2 regions of the Roseateles sp. P4_D2 genome follow, and region 1 is predicted to be linked to the other one. Evidence: predicted binding sites of a transcription regulator. Region 1 holds the regulator's gene; the other holds the start of a gene.
What was found. The regulator FliA, encoded in region 1, starts transcription of late flagellar genes. The targets are predictions, from matches to a motif close to CTAAAGTTTNNNNNNNNNNNGCCGNTA.
Positions count from the first base shown of each region.

Region 2: AC1DW0_RS02210 (putative motility protein) is a predicted target of FliA. The motif match lies at 2,568-2,594, and genes of this name have one in related genera.

Region 1 is NZ_JBFUIM010000008.1:276,542-280,951, reverse strand. Features, by position in the region: gene AC1DW0_RS16685 (autotransporter) at 1-568, shown strand, start outside; gene AC1DW0_RS16680 (methyl-accepting chemotaxis protein) at 576-1,922, opposite strand; gene AC1DW0_RS16675 (RNA polymerase sigma factor FliA) at 1,974-2,687, opposite strand; gene AC1DW0_RS16670 (flagellar biosynthesis protein) at 2,786-3,562, opposite strand; gene flhF (flagellar biosynthesis protein FlhF) at 3,571-4,410, opposite strand, start outside.
Region 2 is NZ_JBFUIM010000001.1:472,779-477,188, reverse strand. Features, by position in the region: gene AC1DW0_RS02230 (glycoside hydrolase) at 1-1,428, shown strand, start outside; gene AC1DW0_RS02225 (hypothetical protein) at 1,670-1,858, shown strand; gene AC1DW0_RS02220 (hypothetical protein) at 1,855-2,091, shown strand; gene AC1DW0_RS02215 (hypothetical protein) at 2,078-2,368, shown strand; gene AC1DW0_RS02210 (putative motility protein) at 2,359-2,559, opposite strand; gene nadB (L-aspartate oxidase) at 2,669-4,273, opposite strand; gene AC1DW0_RS02200 (alpha/beta hydrolase family protein) at 4,403-4,410, shown strand, end outside.

The sequences.
Region 1 (4,410 bases):
CCTGCTGACGGCCGAGTCGCCCAATGGCGTGGCGAGCAATGCCATCGTCAACGACGGCCAGCTCATCGTCCAGAACACCACGACCGCGATCACGCTGTCCAACATCAGCGGCAGCGGCAGCCTCGCTCACAACGGCGCTGCTGCGCTCACGCTGCAGAACAACAGCTACAGAGGTGCCACGCTGTTCAATGGGGGCACCACCTGGGCCGGCAGCGCCAATGCGATGGGCACGGGCGACGTCGTCAACAACGCGGCCCTGGGGCTGGCCAGCGGCCAACATGAATTGGCGCTGGGGGGTAGCTTCCGGCAGGGCGCGACCGGCCAGCTCACGCTCTCTATCGCCGGCACCGCACCTGGCGTCACCCACGACCATGTCAGCGTTGCCGGGCCTGCCATGCTCGGTGGCAGCCTGGTGCTGAACTTCAGCGGCAGCTACGCCCGGGGGCAGAAGCTCGTGCTGATCCAGGCCACCGGTGGCCTCAGCGGTGCGTTCAGCTCGATCAGCAGTAATGGGGCGACCGTGGCGCCCGGGCAGGATGCCACGAGCTTCTTCGTCACCGTGCAGTAGCTCCCGATCAGAAATTGAAAGCCAGGCGGAGTCCGCCCCAGTGCTTGCCGGCGACGATGATGGGCGCCGCGGCCTCCTTCAGGATGACGAAGCGGCCACCGCCCATGTCGCGCCGATAGGTCTGCAGCAGGAAGGGCCGCGTGTTGCGTGCCGAGGCCAGGCCCGTGCGGTCGTTGAAGATGCGGCGGTAGCGGCTGTTGGCCGTGTTCCAGACCGTGTCGCCCGGGCGCTGCGGCTGGCAGTACTTGCGGTTGTGCGTCGCGATATAGCCGTTGCGGTCGGCCGCGATGCAGAACACCACCTTGTCGCTGAACGCCAGCATCTTCTCCTGCACGGTGGGGAAGAGGCGATCCGTCAGCTGGCAGAAGCGCGTCGTGTGCTGCTGCGGCGCCGTGCCTTCGATCGGGCGATATTTGTCGTCGAACAGATCGGCCTGGCTGATCTGGCCACCGCGCAGCGCCTCTTCGAGCAGGGCACCGATCTCGGCGGCGGCCTGCTGCGCAGTACGGATGAAGGGCATGTCGTCGACCTCGACGCCGCTCTCGGCGATCTGCTCGACGAGCTCCTCGGACATGCGCAGGAAGCGGTCGCTGCCGTCGAAGGCCACCTTGAGGCCGTGCGAGGCCTGGGACACCTCGCGCTCCAGCTCATGGGCGCGTTCGTTGAGCAGGCTCATCTGCTGGCTGCTCTCGCCGGCCGACGCGGAGATGCGCTGCACGTCCTGCTCGACCTCGTGGAAGGCGGCGTGGATCTGGCTGGGCTTGGCCGGGTTCTCGGTCAGCTCGGCGCTGAAGCGATCGATGCGCTCCTGCAGGCTGGCGATGGCGCTGACGATGGCCTTGGATGAGGCCTCGACCTGGCCGGCCAGGGCTTTGACCGCCTCGGCGACGACAGCGAAACCGCGCCCGGCATCGCCCGCATGCTTGGCTTCGACGGCGGCGTTGAAGGCGACCAGGCGGGTTTGCAGGGAAATCTTGGTGATCTCGGCCGCGGCGCCCGACACCTGGGCCAGCGTGGACGCCATGCCAACGACCTCGCCACCGACGACGCCGAGCGCGCCGCGGGCCCGCTGCACGGCGGCAGCGCTCTGGGCGGTGGCGGTGGTGATGGCGGTCTGCGCCTGCCCGATCTGGTTGAGCTGCTGAGCCAGGGCCTGCATGGCCTGGCTCTGTGCCTGGACGATGCGCTGGGTATCTTCCAGGGCACCGCGCACTTCCGCGGCATCCTTGCCGACCGTGGAAATCGAGCGGGCCAGCCGCTTGACGACATTCAACGCCGCACTGTCATCTCGCCGGACGGGCTCGTCCCGAGTGATGGCGGGGGAAGAACCTCCGCCCTTGGGCCACTTGAACATGCATTTGTCCCCGCTTATTGGCCGGGGCTCGGCAAGAAGTGGCCCCGTAAATTACCAGTCACGCAGCTTAACGCGCAACCTTGCAATCGACTGACTGTGCAACTGGCACACGCGGGACTCCGTGACCTTGAGCACGGCCGCAATCTCCTTGAGATTCATGTCGTGCTCGTAGTACATGCTCATGACGAACTGCTCGCGTTCGGGCAGGTTCTTGATGGCCGCAACCAGCGCCTCGCGCATGCGGTGGTCCTGCAGCTGGGCGACGGGGTTGGCACCCTCGTCGGCCACATGGCGGTCGAGGTAGTCGTTGTCACCGTCGGCGCCCGACATGTCTTCCAGATAGACCAGTTGGGTGCCTCGCACCTTGCCAAGCAGCTCCTGGTATTCGGCCAGCGGCAGGCCCATCTCGGCGGCGATCTCGTCCTCGCGCGGCGCGCGGCCCAGGCGCTGCTCGACCTTGTGCACCGCGACTTCGATCTCACGCTGCTGGCGGCGCGTGCCGCGGCTCATCCAGTCGCCGCCGCGCAACTCGTCGAGCATGGCGCCGCGGATGCGCTGGGTGGCGAAGGTCTCGAACTGCACGCCCTGCTCGGCGTCGAAGCGCGACAGCGCATCGGTCAGGCCGATCAGCCCGACCTGGATCAGGTCATCCACCTCCACATTGGCCGGCAGCTTGGCAATCATCTGGTGCGCCAGGCGTCGGACCAGCGGGCTGTACTGCTTGATCAGCGTGCTGTTGTCGAGGCGGCCTTTGGGTGTGTACATGGTCAGCTCCGCACGGCCGCCCGAAGGGGCTGAAGCGCCCCCGCGGGGGGCAGCGAACGCAGTGAGCGTGGGGGCATCATGTTTGGTCTCCGGCGAGATCAATGCGCAGCGATGAACGGGGAAGACGCCTTGCGCGCCGGGCGCAGCGGAGTCGCGTCGGAGGCGGCGTCAACGGCCGCTCCCGGGGGAGCTGCAAGCAGCAGCTCGCGGGCGAGATGGCGCAGTTCAGGCGTGAGTGGTGCGTGCTGGGAGGCTCTTGGGTCCAGGCAGGCCCAATCGCGCAGCACCGCGCCGAGGAAGCCGTCGGCGCAGGAATGAAGCTGTTGCGCGATGCGGGTGGCCACGCGCAGTTGAGGGTGGCAGGCCATCAGCAGACTGTAGACCATCAGCCCCGCTCGTTGTGTGAGCCATTTCATGCCCGCGTAGGCTTCCGTGACGCTGGCGGGCTCGGTATCAGCCAGCAACAGCGGGCGCACCTCTCGCAGGGCCACGATGCGGGCGAGTTCGGCCGCCGGCGCGTGCAGCAGGATGACGTCGGCGTCGGGTGCGGCGTCGGCCACGGCCTCCAGGAAGGAGGCGGCCGAACCATGGGCATTGATGTGGCGCAGCGGCAGCCCGCGCGCGGCAAGGTAGGACACCTTGGGCGACAGGCGCTCGATGCAGTTGGACAGATCGACGCTGGCCAGCTCCGAGGGCTTGGCCGAGTGTTCACCGGCGTCGACGACCAGGGTGTTCAGGTTCAGCTCGGCAAAGGCCGCGCACAGGCCTTCCAGCAGCACGCCGGCCCCCATGACGCGCGGATTGCTGACAACCGGCACGAAGCGGGTCTTGGAAGCGGCGAACAGCCGCCGCAGGCCGTGGGCTTGGTCTTGCATGATGGACATCAGTGGACTGCCCTCATGCCTTCGGTCAGCGGCGCACCGGCAAAGATGAGATTGACGTCGGTGTTGTCCATGCGCCAGGCACCAGAGGCGGCGCCCTTCAGGGCACGCTGCACCAGGCCGACGCTGGGCAGGCGGTGCCAGTCTTCCGGCACGCGCTGGCCATTGGCCACGCCCAGCACCTTGAGCTTGTGGCGGATCAGGGTGTCCAGGGCCGGAGCGAGCTTGACGGCTTCGTCGATCTTGCTGAGCACGACGCCTTCGCAGGCCGCGCCCTTCCAGGCGTTGACGACGTCTTCAATGGTTTCACCCTGCTGGGCTGCGTTGATGACGAGCAGCTTCTTGATGCTGGGGTGGGCCAGCATCTCCAGCAGCTCCTGGGTGCGGCTGTCGCGCTGGGCCATGCCGGCGGTGTCGATGAGCACCAGCTTCTTGCTGGACAGCAGGTCGAGCAGGTCATCGAGCGAGGCGCGGTCGTGGGCGGTGTGCACGGGCACGCCGAGGATGCGGCCGTAGGCGCGCAGCTGCTCGTGGGCGCCAATGCGGTAGGCGTCCAGTGTGATGAGGCCGAGCTGGCTGGCACCGAACTTGGTGGCGAAGTGGGCAGCCAGCTTGGCGGTCGTCGTCGTCTTGCCGACGCCGGTGGAGCCGATCAGCGCGAACACGCCGCCGCGGTCCTCGATGGCCGGGGCGGCCTCATCGGTATGCAGGTTGCGTGACAGCACATGGGCGGCCCAGGCGGTCTCGTCGGCCGGGTCGGCGGGCGAGCCGGGCTTGAACTCGGACGGGCAGCTCTCGGCCAGCTTGCGAACCAGGGCCGGGCTGAAGCCCAGTTCCAGCAG
Region 2 (4,410 bases), on a different contig from region 1:
CACCTCACAGGCACGCGGGCCATCACCTACGCGCTGGACGACGGCTTTCAGTCCGAGCTTTGCCTGCAGAACTCGAACGGGCTGCAGGCCAGCCTGAGACATGACTTCGCCGACGGTGCCAGCACGCTGGATCTGATGATCGAGCTCGGCACACCCAACCCGCTCGCACCGGCGCTGTTCTACAGAAGCCACCTGCGACAGCAGGGTCGGTTGCGATCCTTTGCCGACAAGCAGGTGCCTGAACTGGACCGCCTGTTTGGCGCCCCGCATCTGTACGTATGGGGCGATGGCCGCGATCTCGCTTTCCTGGACGACTTGAAGGCGCTGGGTATTGCCAGGCTCGTGATCAGCTACGACCAGGACCCGAAGACGCACAAGCACCTGGTCCGGCCGGCCTACCTGAAGAAGGCCCATGGCCTGGGCTACCTGGCGGGGCCCTACGACGCCTTCGACAATGGCCAACCCGACGACACGGCCGACATGCCCGCCGCGATCTGGGGGCCTGAGCTCTATCCGTCGGGCTGCCTGCGCGACAAGCAGGGCGCCGTCGTGCCGGGCTTCGCCAGCAGAGGCTGCCAGATGTCCAGCGAAGCCATCGCACGGCACCCGGCAGGCTTTGTCCCGGCGCAGCGCTACGAGGGGCACATCCGTGACGGCGCAAGCCAGGTCTTCATCGACGTGGACGGCTTCGGCAACTTCTACGACGACTTCAGCCCCGAGCACCGCATGACCAAGGCGCAGGATCGCCGCAACGTCCTGGCCCGCCTGAAACTGGGCATGCGCAAGTTCGGCCTGGTGCTGGGCTCGGAGAACGTGACCGCCTGGAGCGCCGACGTCACGCATTACTCGCACGGCACCGGGCAGGCCCACGTGGCGGCGTTCTGGCCCCTGCTCAGCGACAAGCGCTTCAGCGGCTATTGGCCACCGGAGCGCCCTCCGATCTATTTCGGCCGTTTCACGCCCACGGCTGACGAAGCACGCGCTCTGTTCGAACCCGCTGATCGCCTGCCCCTGTTCGATGCGGTCTACCACGACGCGTTGGTGACCGTGGATCGTTGGGAGCTCAGCCTGACCAAGGTGGTGGGCCAGGAAGCGCGCCGCTACGCGCGTTCGTTGCTGTATGGCGTGCCGACTCTGTGGAACCTTGACCGGCGCGACCTCGCCAGTGCCGCCGCCTGGCTGAAGGCGGCGCATGACGACTTCCAGGCCGTGCACGGCGTGTCGGCACCCGTGGCGCTCACGGCCTTCGCGTGGCTCACGGACGACCACAGCGTGCAGCAGGTCAGCTACGCAGACGGCAGGGCCGTGACAGCCAACTTCGGCAGCCGGGCCTGGCAGGGCCTGCAGCCGAACTGCGTCAGACTCAGCGGGCGCTCGGTGCTGCCCAGGACTTTCTGCCCGCCCGCGACGGCACTGAACCCTGGCTGAGACACCTTCCCGGGCGCAGACGCAGGCTCCGGTGCCGTAGGCCCACGAATCCCTAGCGAAATCAACAGCCTAGGCGCCTTTCTCGCATCTGAGGTCGTGGCTTTCGAGTCGACCGCCATCCCCCTTTGGAGGGATACGACGGGGGATGCCCGCCCGCCCATCCCCCCTCGGCACCCCCAAAGGGCGATACCCCCGCGGCCGGCGGGCTCCGAGACTGGCTCCATCGAAAACAGGAGCCGCCATGCAATCTCAATCCACCCCACTTGCCCCGGATGACGCGCTCTGGGCCAGCGCCTCGCTGCTGCGCATCACCATCAGCCAGTTGCGCGCGTGGGAAGCCGAATACGCGCCGCACCTCGCCGCGCAGCCAGCGACCGATGAAGAGGCCTGGGAAGGCACCGAACTGGACCCGCGGAGGACGGTGCTTTGACGATCAACAAACCTGTCGGCTTCGCCGCGCTGCTCGAGAAGATGCCGCGGCGTTTCGCGGCCCGGGCCAAGCGGGTCGAAGAGCGAGCCAGGCTCAGGCGTGAGGCTCAGGCCAAGCGCTTCGAGATGGAATTTCTGTGCGCCATCGAGGTGAAGGAAGGCGGCTGGAACGAGTGGCAAGACACCGTCGCCGAGTTCGCCGCCAGAGCAGGAGACGATCATGGGATTGCTTGATGCGAACCGCCATCTTGGCGCCGAGGCCGGCGTCAGCCATTGGGCCTTCGACAGCGCCGCCGGCAGGATCAGCGCCCGCGATGGCGACGGGAACCTGGTGATGGCCATCGCCACCGGCCCGCTCTTCGGCGCCCGATTGGCTGCCGCCTTCAATTCGCCCACGCCTGTCACGATGCCCTATGCCGGCGCCGGGTCTCGCGTTGGGGCAGAGGGGCGATGCGCGGTGGTCGGGGGATTCTGGGCGCCTGAACCGCGCCCCGGTCTTACTCAGGCGTAAACGTTCACGTTGCGCCCCAGCGTGCCTTCGGTCGCCAGTGCAGGCTGCTGCGGCAGCGCGCTGAGCAGGGCCATGGCGCCCGCCGCCTGAATGTCGATCGCCTTGCGCAGCACCAGGAGGCCGACCGCATCGGCTGCCCCTTGGGTATTGCTCGACGCGATGTTGACGCTGGCGGAGTTGGCGATGTCCATCTCGCATGTATCGGCAGGCCTGATCAGAACTTGAGTCGGAACGAGCAGCCTGGCACGACGGCGAGCTTGTATGGTGAAGAGCTGAGGCCCGGCATATCCGCGCTCGGTGCTAGCGTCGGCGCCGTTTGCTGATCAACACCGTCGGGAAGCTCACCGGCAGCGTGCGCGGGTAGTCGCGGCTGAAGTGCAGGCCGCGGCTCTCGTGGCGCATCAGGGCCGAGCGCACGATCAGCTCGGCGCATTCGACGAGGTTGCGCAGTTCCAGCAGGTCGCGCGTGACTCGGAAGCTCCCGTAGTAGTCATCAATCTCGCCGCGCAGCAGCTTGATGCGATGCAGCGCGCGCTCCAGGCGCTTGGTGGTACGCACGATGCCGACGTAGTTCCACATCAACAGGCGCAGTTCGTCCCAGTTGTGGGCGATGACGACCTGCTCGTCGGCGTTCTCGACCTGGCTCTCGTCCCAGGCCGGGATGGGAGCCCCGTCGGGGAGCGGGTGCGACAGGATGTCGGCCGCACAGGTCTGGCCCAGCACCACGCATTCCAGCAGCGAGTTGCTGGCCAGGCGGTTGGCGCCGTGCAGGCCGGTGTAGCCGGTTTCGCCCACGGCATACAGGCCCGGCAGGTCGCAGCGGCCGAGCAGGTCGGTCACAGCACCGCCGCAGGTGAAGTGCACGGCCGGCACGACGGGGATGGGCTGCCGGGCGATGTCGATGCCGAGCTTGAGGCAGCGGGCATGGATGGTCGGGAAATGCTCGATGAGGAAGGCTTCGCCGAGATGCGTGGCGTCCAGCCACACATGGTCCAGGCCGTGCTTTTTCATCTCGAAGTCGATGGCGCGGGCGACGATGTCGCGCGGTGCCAGCTCCATGCGCTCGTCATGCGCCGCCATGAAGCGGGTGCCATCCGGCAACTTCAGATGCCCACCCTCGCCGCGCAAGGCCTCGGTGATGAGGAAGCTGCGCTCCTGCGGGTGGTACAGGCAGGTCGGGTGGAACTGGATGAACTCCATGTTCGCGACCCGGCAGCCCGCGCGCCAGGCCATGGCGATGCCATCGCCGGTCGAGGTGTCGGGGTTGGTGGTGTAGCGGTAAACCTTGCCGGCGCCGCCAGTGGCCAGCACGACGGCGCGTGCCGCCAGCGTCTCCACACGCTGGGTGTCGATGTCCAGCGCGTAGGTGCCATAGACGCGGGGCGGTTCGTCGCGCTGCACGTGGCGTGACGTGATCAGGTCCAGCGCCATCCAGCGCTCGCGCAGCGTGATGTTGGGGTGCTTGCGGGCCAGCTCCAGCAGCTGGTCGTGGATGGCCTTGCCGGTGGCGTCGGCTGCGTGGGCAATGCGACGCACAGCGTGCCCGCCCTCACGCGTCAGGTGCAGGCCCATCGGGCCGGTGTCGTCGGTCGTGAAGGGCACGCCCTGGTCCACCAGCCAGCCTACGGCTGCAGCGCTGCGCTCGGCGATGAAGCGGGCGGCGGCTTCGTCGACGAGGCCTGCGCCAGCGTCCTGGGTGTCGCGCACATGGCTTTCGATGGAATCGTCGCTGCCCAGCACGCCGACGATGCCGCCCTGGGCCCACGCGGTGGCCGCCTCGGTCAGCTCGCGCTTGGCGAGGATGACGACGGGCACGCTGTCGGCGAGATGCAGGGCCACGGTGAGGCCGGCCAGGCCGGCGCCAATGATGACGACGGGGGCGTCGTCCGGGGGGGCAGCAGTCATGGCCGGGCATTGTCATGCAGTGCCGGCACTCCCGCGCCATGGTGAGGATTGCCATCACACGCAGGCTGCCTACGCCACGCCCTCCCCTATGCTGCGCGCCGCTGTCAACGAAGCAGTGCAGGGAGCGATATGGAGAT